3 regions of the Rhizobium sp. 01N424 genome follow, and region 1 is predicted to be linked to each of the others. Evidence: predicted binding sites of a transcription regulator. Region 1 holds the regulator's gene; each other region holds the start of a gene.

Region 1 (6,096 bases):
TGTGGCCGTGGTCACGGTAGGCGGTGATGACCTGATCGCCATCCTTCTGCGCCATCTGCATGCCGACGACGACAGCTTCCTGACCGATGTAAAGGTGACAGAAACCACCGATGAAGCCCATGCCGTAAAGCTGGCCGGCCTTCTCTTCGAAGCGGCGGATCAGCAGCATCTCGCGGTAAGCCTTGAGCTCCTCGTCGCGATCGAAATCGGCGACAGGACCACCATTCGAGGCCTTGGCTGCGGATTTTGCGCTGGTCTTGCGGCTGGAAACGGTCGCGTTCTTTCGCGGCGCCATTCAACCCTCCCTATGGGTTTGTGGTTCTTAGGTGGCGCGTACCATAGGGAAGAAATATGGCCACAGCAATGCCATAAATGCATGGCACGTATTCAGGATTAAGCCACTGATAATTCTATATAATTAACGATTAACTTGTTTTCAGTTAATTGGAATATGAATTGAATATGACGACCTCGTCGGCGCGTGACACATTCAGCTGGTAACGGGCTTTTTCGTCTAGCATATCCTTGTCGAGAGAGCCATCACTCAAAAGCGCGACCTGCTGCTCGATATGCTCGCGCTTGGCCTTCAGCGTCGCAAGCTCCTTCTCGCGGGCGATGCGCCGCTGCTCGAAGACTTCGGTCGCACGCAGGCCGTAATCGCCATGGATGCAATGATAGCCGAAATAGGAGAGAAAGGCGATCGTCATAGCCGGAACAACGAACCGGCCGATCTTCTTTTTCTTATGATGCTTTGTCCACATACGCACACATGCTCTAAAACGCATTACCTATGCGATGACAGTAGCGCTGAGAGATTAACCGTCCGTTGACTATGAATTCTTGCGAGCAAGAAAAAACCCGCGCCGGTGAAGCGCGGGTTTCAAGGCATTGATCGCTAACGGCTATCAGCCGCGGATGATCGAGCGGCCGGCATAGCGGGCCTGCGGGCCGAGGCCCTCTTCGATGCGGATCAGCTGGTTGTACTTTGCCAGACGATCCGAGCGCGACAGCGAGCCGGTCTTGATCTGACCGCAGTTGGTGGCAACCGCGAGATCGGCAATCGTGGAATCTTCGGTTTCGCCCGAACGGTGCGACATGACGGCGGTGTAGGCTGCCTTGTGCGCAGTGTTGACGGCGTCGAGGGTTTCCGTCAGCGAGCCGATCTGGTTGACCTTGACGAGGATCGAGTTGGCGACGCCCATCTTGATACCGTCGCGCAGGCGGGCCGAATTGGTGACGAAGAGATCGTCGCCGACCAGCTGAACCTTTTTGCCGGCCAGATCGGTCAGAGCCTTCCAGCCGTCCCAATCGTCTTCAGCCATGCCGTCTTCGATCGAGATGATCGGGTACTGGGCAGCGAGCTGCGCCAGGTATTCGGCCATTGCGCCAGGCTCCAGCGTGCGGCCTTCGCCTTCCAGAACGTACTTGCCGTCCTTGAAGAATTCGGTCGAGGCGCAGTCGAGGCCGAGATAGATGTCTTCGCCCGGCTTGTAGCCAGCCTTTTCGATCGACTTCATGATGAAATCGAGGGCTTCAGGCGCGCTCTTCAGGCCCGGTGCGAAACCGCCTTCGTCGCCGACGTTGGTGTTGTGGCCCTGAGCCGAGAGTTCCTTCTTGAGGACGTGGAAGACTTCCGAACCCATGCGGACGGCTTCACGGATCGAGTCGGCGCCGACGGGCAGGATCATGAATTCCTGGAAATCGATCGGGTTGTCGGCATGAGCGCCGCCGTTGATGATGTTCATCATCGGAACAGGCAGCAGGTGGGCGGAAGCGCCACCGACATAGCGATAGAGCGGCAGGCCGGCAGCTTCGGCAGCAGCCTTGGCGACGGCCAGCGAAACGCCGAGGATGGCGTTGGCGCCGAGGCGCGACTTGTTCGGCGTGCCGTCCAGTTCGATCATGATGTTGTCGATCTGGATCTGGTTTTCGGCGTCGATGCCGCCGATGGCGTCGAAGATTTCGGTGTTGGCAGCTTCGACGGCCTTTTCGACACCCTTGCCGAGATAGCGCTTGCCGCCATCGCGAACTTCGACGGCTTCGTGCGCGCCGGTCGACGCACCCGACGGAACAGCCGCGCGGCCCATGCTGCCATCTTCCAGATAAACGTCGACCTCGACGGTGGGGTTGCCACGGCTATCGAGAATCTCGCGGGCGATGATATCGGTAATTGCAGTCATGGGTTTCTTCCTGCTCGGTGGGTGGGATAAATCGTTTGAAATCGTCTTAATCGAAGGCACGCAAATTACAATGGCCGTTTTTGAGCCGCCTAACATGCCTTCGTTTCCAGCCTCATTCGAGGCCTATTACAGGATCATGTCAGCCTTTTGAACGTCAGGCCGCTTTCGCGATGGCGTCGAAGGCGAGAAGCTTTTCGAGAAGCCGCGGCATGTCCTTCAGATAGACCATGTTCGGTCCGTCGGACGGCGCGTTGTCCGGGTCTTCGTGCGTTTCGACGAAGACACCCGCGACACCGACGGCAACGGCGGCACGCGCCAGGGTCTCGACGAATTCGCGCTGGCCGCCGCTCGAACCGCCCTGCCCGCCCGGCTGCTGCACGGAATGCGTGGCGTCGAAGATAACGGGAGCGCCAAGTGCAGCCATGATTGGCAGCGAGCGCATGTCCGATACCAGTGTGTTGTACCCGAAGGAGGCACCGCGTTCGCAGAGCAGGATGTTCGGATTGCCGCTGGCATTCAGCTTGGCGAGGACATTCTTCATGTCCCAGGGCGCCAGGAACTGGCCCTTCTTGACGTTGACGATCCGGCCGGTCTTGGCGGCAGCAACGAGAAGGTCCGTCTGGCGGCTGAGGAAGGCCGGGATCTGCAGGATGTCGGCGACGGTTGCCACCTGCTCGCACTGCTCTTCCGTGTGGATATCGGTCAGAACAGGAAAGCCGAATTCCTTCTTCAGATCGGAGAAGACTTCGAGCGCCTTTTCAAGACCGATGCCGCGCTCGGCAGAAAGCGATGTGCGGTTCGCCTTGTCGAAAGACGACTTATAGACGAGGCCGATACCGAGCGACTTGCAGAGTTCGCTCAGAACACCGGCGACCATGAAAGCATGGTCGCGGCTTTCCATCTGGCAGGGACCGGCGATCAGCGACAGCTTGCCCGTATTCGAAAAAGTAACGCGTCCAGCACCCTCGCCGGCGACGACTTCTGCATTGGTATTTGTCATTGGGTCTCCTCGAAGGCAAAGATTGCGCCTTGTCCCGGCGCCGGCTTCACCAGCAGACGATTGTTCATACTGACATGGGTGATCCCGTTAGCAGCCAAATGCGCCGCTGTCACGGCCAGATCACCGACCGAAAACACGATTGCGCGCGCCCTGAGGCCGTTATCGGTGACAAGTGGCTCGGCATCGAAATAGGCCTCCATGCCCTCGCTCGAGAAGATGGAAAGTCTCCCGTTCGGCAATTCGAAGTATAGGCCGAGTGCCGCCTCCTTAGGCTCCACTCCACCGCTGGCCGTCTCCAGAAATTCGGCGAAGGCCTGCGGATCCTCAGCGCTCAGGGCAATCTCGCTGATGCCGGTGACGCCGTTTGCATGGGTTTCCAGTGCCTTGCGATCGGCCGGAAAGGCGTTGATCCGCTGGCAGGCGAAGAAGAAGACATCGGGTGCCCGGAGATCGGCGGCAAAGGCGAGCTTGAAGGCGCCTGTCGCCTGTGTTCCGTCGGGCATGACGATCGGCCGCGAGAATTCGACCATATCACCGCCGCTCAGCTGTGCGCCGTCATAGGAAGCCTTGTCCGCATCGGCATCATCGGTGCCGAAGACAACAGCCGAAAAGCCGTCATCGCCGCAGCGGAAGCGGAAGGCCTGATCGCGGGCGACGAAGCTGTTGCCCTTCGCGACGGCCGCGTCGCACTCCGCCTGGTTGGCGACACCGAGCGGTTCGAGATAGGTCCTGTCGGCAAGGAAGACGCAGGCATTCTCCGTTCCGAACGGATGACGGCCATCGGCCGCGACGGTGAAACCGAGACGGCCGAGTCGCTCGCGGGCAACATCTATATGGGTGACGGGCAGTACCAGATGATCGAGCGGATGCGTCATGGCGGTTCCCTCCGGTGAAGCCGGCAGAGATTTGCACTCCCTGCCCGGCAAAGCGCAAGCGTGGATCACCAATCCGGCAAATAAACTTTCAAAAACGACGAAAAATCATCGGAAGTTTTACCAATATTTAGGCACTTGCGGAACACATATGGAACATATAGTGTCCGTTCTGGCTTTGTTTCACGAATCTGGGGAAAGACTTCGATGCTGACGCGCAAACAACAGGAGCTTCTCCTCTTCATTCACGAGCGGATGAAAGAGTCCGGCGTACCGCCGTCCTTCGACGAAATGAAGGACGCGCTCGACCTGGCTTCCAAGTCGGGCATCCATCGCCTGATCACCGCGTTGGAAGAGCGCGGTTTCATTCGCCGCCTACCGAACAGGGCGCGCGCACTCGAGGTCATCAAGCTTCCGGAAGCCTACAGCCCGAGCATTCAGCCGCGCCGCGGATTCTCGCCGAGCGTCATCGAAGGCAGCCTCGGCAAGCCGCAGCCGGTCGCGCCGCCGAAGCCGGCGAACGAGGACAATCACACGTCGATCTCCGTGCCGGTCATGGGCCGGATCGCAGCCGGTGTGCCGATTTCGGCGATCCAGCAGAACACCCACGACATTACAGTTCCCGCCGACATGCTCGGAAACGGTGAGCACTATGCTCTTGAGGTCAAGGGCGACTCCATGATCGAGGCCGGCATCTTCGACGGCGACACGGTCATCATCCGCAACACCAATACCGCCAATGCCGGTGATATCGTCGTTGCGCTCGTCGATGACGAAGAGGCAACACTGAAGCGCTTCCGCCGCAAGGGCGCGTCCATTGCGCTCGAGGCCGCCAACCCGGCTTACGAAACCCGCATTTTTGGACCTGACCGCGTCAAGGTTCAGGGTAAGCTCGTCGGCCTTATCCGCCGCTATCACTGAGCGGTTCGCTTTCACCAAAAGCTCCACTGCGCCAGTCATAGGCGCGGTGGCGGGTCCAGGGACGATCGAGACCCTCGAATGATGTGGTGATTTCGGCGATCCCATTGGGGAAACGAAGCTCGACAGCGCCTGTCTTCCGCAGTGTCTCCCCGGTGAAAAGCAGGGCGCCTGAGCGGCAGGTATCGAAGCGCAGGCGAACCGGTGTGACGACGATATCGGATATGTCGCAGGCTGGGCCAAGGAACGCCGCATTCTCGATCACGGTCAGGATCGAACCGTTGTCGAGCTTCGCTGTACACCAGGCCTTTTTCACGCATGAGAAGCGCTCGCCCGTCGCACTGGCCTTGATCGCGTTCATGGTGTCGTTCTGCTGTGCCTCCGTCAGTTTCAGCCTTTCACCGCGCGGTGCGGTGGGAATATCCGGGAGCGCCGGGAACGCCGGTGACAGATGCTTATCGATCACCAGAGCGCGCCTCCATTGATCAAAGATGAAGCCCGGTGGCCGCTCGCGATTGGTGGCGAGGCCGTTGTCGCTGACGATGCCCGCCATGCTCCCGTCCTCGGCAATCACGATTTTCGGCGGCGGAGGACCTCCCAACATCGCGGCGGCTGTCGTCGATGCCATCAAGATCGCGGTGCCGAGATGGCGCATGCGGCTGCGCAGCAAAGTCAGCAGCAGGAAACCTGTCACCGCCGCGGGAAAGTACCAAGACGCCAGGCGCCCGACGCCGATATCGCCGCCCCATGAGGCAACCGTCCTGGCGATGGCGATCACCAGATCGAGCCCGAAACCCGTCACCTGCCACGCCCATGCATCGAGACCGAAGGGCATCAGCAGCATGGCAATGAGGCCGAACGGCATGATGATGAAGGAGATAATCGGCATTGCGGCGAGATTGGCTGGCAGGCCATAGGCCGTCAGCCGGTGGAAGTGCTCGACCGAGAACAATGCAGTCGAGAAGCCGCCGATGACGGAGGTCAGCAGGATGCCGCCGAAGAACGCGGCGGCGGAAGACAGCATCCTGACGGCGCGAAACTTTGCGAAGGGCCGGTCGCGCACCGGCCTCTCCTTCCAGAGCGCATAGCCCGCGACGAGGGCCAGTGTCGCGGCGAAGGACATCTG
Region 2 (6,096 bases), on a different contig from region 1:
GGGTGGCGTGCGACGTTTCATGCGGCTGAACCTCGCACGCCAACCCGATTTCCTGCAAGCCCCCGGAACAGGGCGGCGGGCCGGGGGCTAGGACCGCGAAGGGGCAGGGGACCCATTCGCGGCGTGCAAGAGACCAGGGCGGCGGTCTCCTGCGGGTAATTCCCCAGCAGGCATTGTCTGCCTGCCGTTCGAAACGGACGTGCCGTTTCTCCTCGCGCCCGTGCCAGCGGGCGGGAAGTCTCAGAGCAGCGACAGCTGCACGCCGCTGCCATCGGGCGGCACGAAGAGATCGTCGCGCAGCGGCATGCTGCGCCTGACCATGCCGAGCCGCTTGGTGGCCATCTCGAAGCGCCGGGCAATCTGCCAGGCATAGGGGCCGGCACCCTTCATGCGCTTGCCGAAATCGGCGTCGTAATCCTTGCCGCCGCGCATCGAGCGCACCAGCGACATGACGTGCCGGTAGCGGTCAGGATAGTGTTGCAGCAGCCAGTCGCGAAACAGTGGCGAGACCTCCAGCGGCAGCCGCAGGATGACATAGCCCGCCTCGCGCGCACCGGCAGCATGCGCGGCATCGAGAATGCGTTCGATCTCGTGGTCGTTCAGGGCCGGGATCACAGGGGCAGCCATGACGGAGGTCGGGATACCGGCCTCGCTCAGAGCATGGATCGCTTCCAGCCGCCGCGGCGGCGTCGAGGCGCGCGGTTCCATGGTACGCGCTAGCTTGCGGTCGAGCGTCGTCACCGACAGCGAGGCGCGCACCAGACCGCGTTCCGCCATGCTCTTCAAGATATCGATATCGCGCATGATCATCGCCGACTTGGTGACGATCGAGACAGGATGATTAGCCTTGTCGAGCACTTCGAGGATCTGCCGCATGATGCGCCATTCCTTTTCGATCGGCTGATAGGGATCGGTATTGGTGCCGATCGCGATCACCCGCGGCTTGTAACCGGGCTTTGCAAGTTCGCGTTCCAGAAGCTTGGCGGCATCCGGCTTGGCAAACAGCTTGGCCTCGAAATCAAGCCCCGCCGAAAGCCCCATATACGCGTGGCTCGGCCGGGCGAAGCAATAAATGCAGCCATGCTCGCAGCCGCGATAGGGGTTGATCGACCGGTCGAAGGGAATGTCGGGCGACTCGTTACGGGTGATCGCCGTGCGCGGCTTTTCGATCTGCACTTCGGTCTTGAAGGGCGGCAGTTCTTCCAGCGTCTGCAAGCCGTCGTCGAAGGCCTCGCGGCTCTGCGGCTCGAACCGTCCGCCGGGATTGAGCCCGGCGCCGCGTCCGCGGCGGCGTTCGGCATCCACGCGCAGGCCAGACTGGGCGATCAGCGCTTCGGCAATATCTGCCGTGTTGGCAGGCGCGAATGCGGCCTGCCCTGCAAGGGACTGTTCGTTCATCGGATTCTCCCGCAGCGGAGGCGTTGCCTTCGCCCGTTCTTGATGATTAAATTCCTAATCAGAAAATTAGAACAATGCAAGAACAAAATGAGGAAAGTCGCGCTGGCAAAGTTTTGTGCGGCGCATTATAAATAGGCAATGTTGACAGTTGTTCTCGAGTGCCAGGATCAGGAACCGGAGCTGGCGCAGACGTTATCGGTGCTGGTTGCAGGCGCGGTCGAAGGCCTTGTCAGCGATGTCGTTGTGCTTGATCACGGCTCGCGCGACGGCACCTCGCGGGTGGCGGACGCGGCCGGTTGCCGCTTTCATTCTGAGTGGGATATCAACGACATACTGCGCTCGGCGCGTGGCGAATGGCTGCTCTTCGTCGAGCCGGGCGCGCGCCCGCAGGCGGGCTGGATCGACGAGATCGCCGAATATGTGGCGCTGAACAGATTACCCGCCCGCTTCACCGCCTCGCGCGCCTATCGCCGTCCGCTGCTGCAGCGTCTCGGCCGCTCGGTGCCACCGCTGGAGCTTGCCTATCTTGTCCCCAAGAAACAAGCGATCGCCTCGGCAAAGAGCGGCATGCGGCTGTCGGAATTTCCCAAGGGGCAGAAGCTCAGGCAGCTTTCCAGTGAATTGATTCCTTCCTGGGTGGCGCGCGCCGCCAGATAGAATCAGCCGCCGCGCTTCAGGTGCTCGTCGAGCCGCGGCATGATCTCCACGAAATTGCAGGGCATGTGCCGGTAGTCGAGCTGCGCCTTCAAGATCCCGTCCCAGGCATCCTTGCAGGCGCCGGGAGAGCCCGGCAGCACGAAGATGAAGGTGGCATTGGCAACGCCTGCGGTGGCGCGCGACTGGATCGTCGAGGTGCCGATCTTGTCATAGGAGATACGGTGGAAGACTTCCGAGAAACCGTCCATGCGCTTCTCGAACAGCGGCTCCAGCGCCTCGGGGGTCACGTCGCGGCCGGTAAAGCCGGTACCGCCGGTGGTGATGACGACGTCGATGCCGTCCGTCTCCGTCCATGCCTTCACGCGCGCGGCGATCGCCCGTTTGTCATCGGGCACGATGGCGCGGTCGACAAGCTTGTGGCCAGCCTCGGCGATGCGGGCGGCGAGCGTATCGCCCGATTTGTCGTTCTCCAGGCTGCGGGTATCGGAGACGGTCAGCACGGCAATGCCGACGGGGATGAACGGGCGGTTCTCGTCTATGCCAGGCATGTCACTCTCCCGCGGCTGTTTCCGTTGCCTGGAAATACCAGTCCGGCCGCTGGCTGTGAAGCTGCTGCTCGGCCGCTTCAGCCGCCGCAAGGGAGGGGAAGATACCAAAGCAGGTGGCGCCCGATCCCGACATCCGCACGAGCTCTGCGCCGCTCTTCACAAGCAGCGCCGAGATCGCGGCGATTTCAGGCGCCAGGCTGCGTGCCGGTGGCTCCAGATCGTTGCGGTTGGCGGCAATCGCCGCCATCCAGTCTCCGGCCGTAAGATCCAACGGCCGATTATTCTTCTCGGTCAGCAGCCGGAAGATTTCAGGCGTCGAGACGGCCTTCAGCGGATTGGCCAATACCAGATAGAGCCGTGGCAGGGCGATCGGCTCGATTTCCTCGCCGATCCCGCGCGCAATCAGCGGCCTGCTTTCCAGGCACATCGGTACATCGGCGCCAAGCTGCAGGGCGAGTGCCGAAAGGATATCGGCAGACACGCGCACATTCCAGAAGCGCTGCAAGCCGCGCAGAGCCGCAGCCGCATCCGCAGAGCCGCCGCCGATCCCCGAGGCGATGGGCAGGTTTTTCTCGAGATGGATGGAAACCGCAGGCGCGTGGCCACCCTGGGCGAAAGCCGCCTGGCGCAGGAGGTCGCGCGCCCTCAGTACCAGATTGTTGTCCGGCTCGCCGCCGATGTCAGCGGCAAAGCGCCCGCCTAACGTAAAGCCATCTCGATCGGCAGAGGTAAAGCTCAGCCTGTCGCCATGCGCCGTGAAGGTCACCAGCATGTCGAGCAGATGGTAGCCATCGTCTCTCTGGCCCGTCACATGCAGGGCCAGATTGATTTTCGCAGGCGCGTCTTCAGTCACCGTGAAACGGCGGCTCCCCGCATCCGGCATGCGCTATCAGGACTTCTTGTCGACGGGCGGCGGAGCGACCGGCGCTGGGTCCGGCTGCTTCTTGTCCGCAGACTTGGCGTCGTCGTTCTCCGGCTTCAGGCCGTTGGCGATCTTGTCCTTGATCTTCGGGATCTCGGCTTCCTCGGGCTGCGAGTTCAGCGCCCGGTTCCACTGGTATACGGCCTCGAGCTTGCGGCCGACATGCCAGTAGGCATCACCAAGGTGATCGTTGATCGTCGCGTCGCCAGCCTTGATTTCAGCGGCCTTCTCCAGCTCACCGACGGCATCGTCGAAGCGGTTGAGGCGGTAGTAGGCCCAGCCCAGCGAATCGATGATGTAGCCGTCGTCAGGGCGCAGATCGACGGCCTTCTTGATCATCGTCAGGCCTTCGTCGAGGTTCTTGTTCATGTCGATCCAGGAGTAGCCCAGATAGTTCAGAACCTGCGGCTGGTCCGGATTGAGTTCCAGCGCCTTGCGGAAATTCGGCTCGGCCTGATCCCACTTCTTCAGGCGCTCATAGGCAATGCCGCGCTGGAAGAACACAGTCCAGTCGGAGCGGCCCGGCAGCGCGCCGATTGCCTCGACGGCCTTGTCGTAATTGGCTGCCATCGCCGGATAGTCCTTGGCGTCCGAGAGGACGCTGCCATAGGCGAGGTAGCTGCGGATATCGCTCGGGTCGGAGGTGATCAGCTGCTGCAGATGCTTGCGGGCCTCGTCGACCTTGCCGCCCTGGGCGAGCGCCAGGCCGAGCTGCAGTTCCGAGATGCGGCGCATTGGCGAATCCGCCGGAACCTTCTGATAGAACTCGATGGCGCGGTCCATCTGTTCCTGCTTCTCGGCAATGCCGCCGAGCAGAACCAGCGTATCGGGGCTGTCGGGATCAAGCGCATTGGCCGTCTGCAGGTAGAGCGAAACGATGTCTTCGGCACCATCGCGGTTCAGCGCGGCGCCGACGGAGAAGAGCACGGCGGCCGCACCCTGTGCTGCGTTCTCGACCTGCTGCTTCGGCTTTTCGCCGCTTTCGATGCTCTGGCGCAGCGCCTTCAGCGGCGCGTAGTTCGGCAGCAAATTGTCGCCGACGGAAATGGCGTCCAGTGCCTTCTGCTTGTTGCCCTGCGATGCCTCGAGGCGGGCCAGCGCCATGATCGAGCGCATGAAGGTATCGGGCGCGGTCGCGCCGCCATCCTTGTCGAGCACGGCATCATTCAGGTGCTTGCGGGCAGACGAGATATTGCCGTTGGCGATGGCGATCGCGCCGGCATGGTAGTTCTGGAAGATGCGGAACCAGTCCGGTCCCTTCATCTTCTCGACCATCGCCAGCGCTTCCTTGCCGCGTCCGGCGCCAAGGCGCGACCAGGCCGACAGCAGGTCGTTCATCATCCGGTCCAGATCGTTCGGACCGTCATATTTCAGGATCGCTTCGGCGCCCTTGTAGTCGCCGCGGCTGACGGCATCCATGCTGCGCACGACCGTCGTCACGCGCTCGATGCTCGGGTCGAGCTTCAGCTCGTTGGCGTATTTGACGCCTTCCTTGAAATCGCCGCTGAGCAGCAGCGAGATCATCAGGCGCTGGCGAATCTCAGGGTTGCCCGGCTCGATCTGCAGCGCCTTCTTGTAGAGCTCGATTGCCGTCTTGTAGTCGTGATCGACATCGGCGGTGCGGGCAGCAAGGAAGGCACCGGAGAAGGTGGAAACCGTATCCGGATCGAACATCACGGTCGGGCTGGCTTCTTCCGTCTTCGCCGCGTCTTCGGCATGCGCGCCACTCAATGCGCCGAGCGAAAGGACAGCTACAAGGGCTGCGCTCGAAAGAAGACGGATGGCAAATCTCTGCCGCATTAGAAAACCTCTCTTCAATGCAGCCGGCAAAGCTCCGGCCGCGAAATCAGTGGCAATGACTGATTCACAACAGGATGGCTTTTTTGAAGCGGCCCTGCAACAAAATCAGCCCGCGATCAAAGACCTTTGATTAGTTCACGCGCTCGATGCAGAAGTCGATGACTTCCATCATGGCCGATTTCCAGGGCGTATCGGGAAGCGGCGCCAGGGCGTCGCGTGCGATCGTTCCATAATGGACCGCCCGGGCGATCGTGTCGTTCAGCGTGCCGTATTTGGTGATCAGGCCAAGCGCCTTTTCGAGGTTCGCATCGGTGCTGTTGCCGCCCTCGATCGCATCGCGCCAGAAGGCGCGCTCTTCCTGCGTGCCGCGGCGGTAGGCCAGGATAACAGGAAGGGTGATCTTGCCCTCGCGGAAATCGTCACCGACATTCTTGCCGAGATCGGCAGCCTTGCCGCCGTAATCCAGCGCGTCGTCGACCAGTTGGAAGGCAAGGCCGAGATTCATGCCGTAGGATTTCATCGCATTGCGGCCGGACTTGCCGGCCTCGGCAACGATCGGGCCGACTTCGGCGGCAGCGGCAAAGAGAGCCGCCGTCTTGGCGCGGATGACCGAGAGATAGTCGTCCTCAGTGGTTTCCATGTTCTTGGCGACGGAAAGCTGCAGCACTTCGCCCTCGGCGATGACGCAGGCAGCCGATGAGAGAACGTCGAGCGCATCGAGCGAGCCGACATCGACCATCATGCGGAAGGCCTGGCCGAGCAGGAAGTCGC
Region 3 (6,096 bases), on a different contig from region 1:
CACCTGATGGATGGTCACCAGGTCGAAGTCCTGCCCGTCGAACGGCAGGTTCAGAATATCGGCATGGCGCACCGACGCCTTGTTGATCCCTGACTTGTCGAGATTGGAGCGCGCCACGCTCAGCATGTCGCGGCTGGCATCGACGCCGATCGCCCGGCGGTAGAGCCCTGACAACAGCTGCAGGATACGGCCGGTCCCGGTGCCGAGATCGAGAAGCGAATAGACCGGCTGGCTGCCGAGAAGCTTGATGACGGCCGCATCGACCTCTTCGTCGGCGGCATGCAGGCGGCGCAACTCGTCCCACTCGGCCGCATTGCGGCTGAAATAGGCCTGTGCCCGCTCGGCGCGCTGGCGCTTGACCGAAGACAGGCGCTCGCCGTCGCGCTGGACGACCGGATCGTTTTCAGAGGAATGCTGCAGGAGCACGCGCACCAGCGATGCCGCCTTGCCCTCCTGCTTCAGCCGGAAATAGGCCCAGGCGCCTTCCTGGTAACGATCGATGAGATCGGCCTCGCCGAGCAGCTTCAGGTGACGGGAAATGCGGGGTTGGGACTGGCCGAGAATTTCGGTAAGATCGGTAACGGTCAGATCGCCGGCCGCCAGGAGCGCCAGCAACCGCAGACGGGTCGGCTCGCCGGCCGCCTTCAAGACGTCCACGATCGCATCCAATCCAAGCTTTACCGGTTCAGCCATATTCTGCCCAATCAAGATATAAAGATATCTTTATGTGATTTGCGTAGCGGTAGCAAGCTTCAATTCAGATAATCGCGAAATTCATTGGCCAGATCACGACGCCGCAGACATGCAAAAGCCCCGGCCATGACCGGGGCTTTCCAAAGGCATAAAGGCAGATATCAGCGAGTCAGGCGCTTGTAGGCTTGGCTGCCCGGATTGAGCGCGTCGGGGCCGAGGCGGCGGACCTTGTCCTGCTCGTAGTCCTCGAAGTTGCCTTCGAACCATTCGACATGGCCGTCACCTTCGAAGGCGAGGATATGCGTCGCCAGGCGGTCGAGGAACATGCGATCGTGGCTGATGATGATGGCGCAGCCGGCGAAGTTCTCGAGCGCCGTTTCCAGCGCGCCCAGCGTTTCCGTATCGAGGTCGTTGGTCGGTTCGTCGAGCAGCAGCACATTGCCGCCGGCCTTCAGCATCTTGGCGAGGTGAACGCGGTTGCGCTGACCACCCGAGAGATTGCCGACCTTCTGCTGCTGATCGCCGCCCTTGAAGTTGAAGGCGCCGCAATAGGCTCTGGAGTTCATGTCGAACTTGCCGAGCTTGATGACTTCGGCGCCGCCCGAGATTTCTTCCCAGACCGTCTTGTTGCCATCCAGCGCATCGCGGCTCTGGTCGACATAGCCGAGATGCACGGTGTCACCGATACGCACCGAACCGGCATCCGGCTTTTCCTGGCCGGTGATCATCTTGAACAGCGTCGTCTTGCCGGCGCCGTTCGGACCGATGATACCGACGATGCCGCCCGGCGGCAGCTTGATCGACAGGTCGTTGATCAGCGTGCGGCCTTCGAAGCCCTTGGTGATGCCTTCCATCTCGATGACGACATTGCCGAGACGCTCGGAGACCGGGATGATGATCTGCGCGTCGCCGGGACGGATGCCTTCGGCGGCATCGACCAGCTGTTCGTAGGCCTTGATACGGGCCTTCGACTTCGCCTGACGAGCCTTCGGGCTGGAGGCGATCCATTCCTGTTCGCGCGAAAGCGCCTTCTGGCGGCCGGCTTCTTCGCGGTTTTCCTGCAGCATGCGCTTGGCCTTGGCCGTCAGGTAGGCAGAGTAGTTGCCTTCGTACGGAATGCCGCGGCCGCGGTCGAGCTCAAGGATCCAGCCCGTGACGTTGTCGAGGAAGTAGCGGTCGTGGGTGATCATCATCACGGCGCCCGGATAATCGCGCAGGTGCTTTTCGAGCCAGGCGATGGTTTCGGCGTCGAGGTGGTTGGTCGGTTCGTCGAGCAGCAGCAGGTCCGGCTGCGACAGGAGCAGGCGGCAGAGTGCGATACGGCGGCGTTCACCGCCCGAGAGAATGGTGACGTCGGAATCCTTCGGCGGGCAGCGCAGCGCTTCCATCGCCATTTCGACCTGCTGTTCCAGATCCCAGAGGTTCTGGCTGTCGATGATATCCTGCAGCTTGGCGCCCTCGTCCGCCGTCTCGTCGGAATAGTTCATCATCAGCTCGTTGTAGCGGTCGATGATCGCCGTCTTGTCGGCAACACCCATCATGACGTTCTCGAAGGCGGTCTTTGTCGGATCGAGATGCGGCTCCTGCTCAAGGTAGCCAACGGTCGCGCCGTCGGCGAGCCAGGCTTCGCCGGTGTATTCCTTGTCCTGACCGGCGATGATGCGCAGCACCGTCGACTTACCGGCGCCGTTCGGGCCGAGAATACCGATCTTGGCATCCGGATAGAACGACAGGTTGACGTTCTCGAGAATTTTCTTGGCGCCGTAAGACTTGTTGAGTCCCGACATGTGATAAATGAACTGACGTGCCATCTTTAAACTGCTCCGCGCGCAAACGTGTAAATCCGTGGCCGCTATGTAGGCGAAACCCGGCTCCCGGGCAACGCCGAAACCGGCCTCTCTTGCGCTTTGCAGCAGTCTTTACGTCAGAAACCGGCCGCGTCGACCACGCCCTGGTCGCATCCGAACGAGGTTCGTCCCGCCCCCCGGATCAGCTTTCCGAGATTATCGGCAGAGCCTGACGCCACCGCGTCCTCAGACAAGCCGATCGTCAGCTCGCTGATAACCCGCACGCCGCCTGCCCGGCGGCAGCTCATCTTCACCCGGTCGGAAGCGCCAGCGCCAAAACTCTTGTCGAAGGCCGCCTTGATCTGATCGGCGCTGACAGACTTGCCGACATTGGCGGCAAACAGCTCGCGCACCGCCGATGCATTAAGATCGCCGATCAGCCGCACGGCCGTGCCGAAATAGGCGTCGGCCGAGAGTTTCGTGCAGGTGCCGTGCTTGGTCCACTCGTGACGCTCGAGCGCCGATTGAGTGCCGGGCATCGCTTTTGCCAGCGCCGCGGCATTCTCCGGCGTCAGCTTGACCTCAGGCAACGACCGCCAGTCGCCATCCTTGTCCGCCGCCTGCTCCTCCTTCGAGACGCCGCAATAATTCTGCCGCATCGGCCAGAGACCATGGAGGGTAAAATTGGTCGCGTCGAAGCGATCCCGCGTCTGGCTGGCGCATTCCGGCTTCTTCTGGTTCGTCTGGCAAAAGGCCGGTTGCCAGCTTGCAGCGAGAATGAAACGCGTGCGCCCCTGGCCTTCCTGTGCGAAAGCCGAAGCCGCCAACAGGCCTGACAAAGCCACAATTGCCGCATGCAGAAAGAACCTGCTCATCTCCATCCCCTAGATAGAACAATACAAGAACAAGTAAGCACGAAGCGCAACGTTCCGCAACCCTGAATCGCAGCATTTTCCCCTGCAAATCGCCGCAGGCCCGCTTGCATTTGACGGCCGATCTGATCTTCTGCGCGCCGGGAGGATCGGATGTTTTCGCAAACACAATGGCTTAACGTGGCAGGCGCCTCGCTCGCCTTTCACAGCGAGACGGCCGCAGGCGCGCCACGCGGTATCCTCGTCGTCTGCCACGGCCTAGCCGAGCATTCGAAACGCTATCAGCGCTTTGCGGAGGCTATGGCGGCGCGTGGCTATCATGTCTTTGTGCACGATCATCGCGGCCACGGCGAGACCAAGGCGCCGGATGCGCCGATCGGGCAGTTCGCGAGGCGCGACGGTGTATCCCGCGTGATCGATGACGTCGCCGCCATGCGCGATCATGCAGCGAGTCTGCACCCGGGGTTCCCCGTTATCCTCTTCGGCCATTCGATGGGCGGGCTGATCGCGCTCAACGCCGCGCAGACCTATCCGGAAAAATTCGATGCGGTCGCCATCTGGAACTCGAACTTCGCCGTTGGCCTTTCCGGTCGCGCCGCACAGGTGATCCTGCGCGCCGAAAAGGCGCTGAAGGGCTCAGACGTGCCGAGCGGTATGCTGCCGAGATTGACCTTCGCCGCCTGGGGCAAGTCCATTCCCGGCCACACCACGGAATTCGACTGGCTGTCACGCGATCCGGCGGAGGTCGCGAAATATATCGCCGACCCGCTCTGCGGCTTCGATGCCTCGGTATCGATGTGGCTCGATGTCTTCGAGCTTACCTTCCGGGCAACGGAAAAGGAGCAACTCGACCGTCTTCCGAAGGATCGTCCGATCCATCTTATCGGCGGTGGGCAGGATCCGGCAACGGAGCGCGGAAAAGCCGTTCTATGGCTCTCAAACCATTTGAAACGGCAGGGCTTCTCCCGTATCACCACTGAAATATATCAGGACTTCAGGCACGAGACCTTGAACGAGACCGGCGCAGCAGGCGCCATCTCGGCCTTCGCCGATTGGTGCGACGGCGCGGTCATGCGGTCCTGACGGGAACATTCCACATGGCAGGCGCGGCAATGAAGACGAACACCTCCTCCGAAGTCACCATGGGCCTGGCGCTCATGCTTCTGTCGGTGCTGTTTTCACCGCTGATCGACATCTTCGCCAAGCTGGCGATCGCCACCGTCCCGTCGGCGGAGATCACCGCCGCGCGTTTCGCCGTCCAGGCGATCTGCATGCTACCTGTCGTCATCTGGCGCAAGAACCTCGCCGACCTGTCGTGGAAGCAGACCTTCTATCACGCGATCCGCGGGATCATCATGACCATCTCGATGATCTCCTTCGTCGCGACGCTGAAATACATGTCGGTCGCCGATGCCATCGCCATCTTCTTTGTCGAGCCGATCATCCTGACGATCCTCAGCAGCATCTTCCTCGGCGAAGCCATCGGCTGGCGGCGCTACACAGCCTGCGGCGTCGGCTTCTTCGGCGCCATCCTGATCATACAGCCGAGCTTCCAGGAAGTCGGCTTCGTGGCGCTGCTGCCCGTCGTCAGCGCCGTCTGCATCGCCATTTCGGCGATGATGAACCGGGCCTTGGCGCAACGCGAAGACCCCTGGGTCATGCAGTTTCAGATGGGCCTCTGGGGCCTGCTGTTCTGCGCCATCATTCTCTATGTCGGCGAAGGAAGCGGCTCCGACGTCTTCGATCCGGTCATGCCCTCCACTATCGCCTTCGGCTACCTCGCGGGCGTCGGAGTCATGGCAGCGATCGCCGGCATTCTCGGCGTCTATGCCTATCGCGCCGCCCCGGCATCGACGCTGGCGCCGCTGCAATATTTCGAGATCGTCTCGGCGACGATCTTCGCCTGGCTGGTCTTCGGCGATTTCCCGGATGCCATCAAATGGCTCGGTATCCTGATCATCATCGCTTCGGGCCTCTACATCATCTGGCGCGAGCGGCGCTTTGCATCCAAGCCCGTATCCGATACATCTGAGGCAACACGGGCGCCGTAATCCGCACGCGGGAGGAACATGACGGTCAGCAGCAAAAAGCCGCCGCTTGCAGGCATCAGGGTCATCGAACTGGCCCGCGTGCTTGCCGGTCCCTGGGCCGGGCAGATGCTGGCCGATCTCGGCGCCGACGTCATCAAGGTCGAAAACCCCGATGGTGGCGACGATACGAGGCAATGGGGGCCGCCCTTCGTCGAGGGCGCTGACGGCGAAAATCTTTCCGCCGCCTACTACCATTCCACCAACCGCAACAAGCGCTCGATCACCGCCGACCTCAAGACAGAGGAAGGCCAGGCGCTGGTCCGCCGTCTGGCTGCGACAGCCGACGTGCTGATCGAGAATTTCAAGCTCGGCGGTCTCGTCAAATACGGTCTCGATTACGAGAGCCTGCGCCAGATCAATCCCAAACTCGTCTATTGCTCGATCACCGGTTTCGGCCAGACCGGCCCCTATGCCAATCTCGCCGGCTACGACTACATCGTCCAGGGCATGTCGGGCTTCATGTCCGTCACCGGTGAACCTGATGGCCAACCGATGAAGGCCGGCGTTGCCATCGCCGATATCTTCACCGGCATCTATGCCGTCTCGGCCATCGAGGCGGCACTGATCCACGCGCTGAAGTCAGGCGAAGGCCAGCTGGTCGATATGGCGCTGCTCGATGTGCAGTCCGCCATTCTTGCGAACCAGAACATGAAC

What was found. The regulator LexA, encoded in region 1, represses DNA repair genes until DNA is damaged. The targets are predictions, from matches to a motif close to TGTTCNNNNTGTGTTCNG.
Region 2: a site for LexA is predicted at 1,466-1,483, ahead of AC1DNK_RS03575 (PA0069 family radical SAM protein). Genes of this name have one in related genera too.
Region 3: a site for LexA is predicted at 3,370-3,387, ahead of AC1DNK_RS06945 (ribonuclease T2 family protein). Genes of this name have one in related genera too.

The regions. Positions count from the first base shown of each region.
Region 1 is NZ_JBFTRK010000007.1:92,887-98,982, forward strand. Features, by position in the region: gene pdhA (pyruvate dehydrogenase (acetyl-transferring) E1 component subunit alpha) at 1-295, opposite strand, end outside; gene AC1DNK_RS18320 (FtsB family cell division protein) at 441-761, opposite strand; gene eno (phosphopyruvate hydratase) at 906-2,180, opposite strand; gene kdsA (3-deoxy-8-phosphooctulonate synthase) at 2,335-3,180, opposite strand; gene AC1DNK_RS18335 (VOC family protein) at 3,177-4,055, opposite strand; gene lexA (transcriptional repressor LexA) at 4,260-4,973, shown strand; gene AC1DNK_RS18345 (ComEC/Rec2 family competence protein) at 4,954-6,096, opposite strand, start outside.
Region 2 is NZ_JBFTRK010000001.1:699,913-706,008, forward strand. Features, by position in the region: gene AC1DNK_RS03570 (ribonuclease HII) at 1-21, opposite strand, end outside; gene AC1DNK_RS03575 (PA0069 family radical SAM protein) at 241-1,398, opposite strand; gene AC1DNK_RS03580 (glycosyltransferase family 2 protein) at 1,537-2,055, shown strand; gene moaB (molybdenum cofactor biosynthesis protein B) at 2,058-2,603, opposite strand; gene AC1DNK_RS03590 (4-(cytidine 5'-diphospho)-2-C-methyl-D-erythritol kinase) at 2,605-3,486, opposite strand; gene AC1DNK_RS03595 (tetratricopeptide repeat protein) at 3,493-5,325, opposite strand; gene AC1DNK_RS03600 (polyprenyl synthetase family protein) at 5,456-6,096, opposite strand, start outside.
Region 3 is NZ_JBFTRK010000002.1:252,104-258,199, forward strand. Features, by position in the region: gene AC1DNK_RS06935 (ArsR/SmtB family transcription factor) at 1-693, opposite strand, end outside; gene ettA (energy-dependent translational throttle protein EttA) at 855-2,504, opposite strand; gene AC1DNK_RS06945 (ribonuclease T2 family protein) at 2,618-3,355, opposite strand; gene AC1DNK_RS06950 (lysophospholipase) at 3,506-4,435, shown strand; gene AC1DNK_RS06955 (DMT family transporter) at 4,465-5,403, shown strand; gene caiB (succinate--glutarate CoA-transferase) at 5,422-6,096, shown strand, end outside.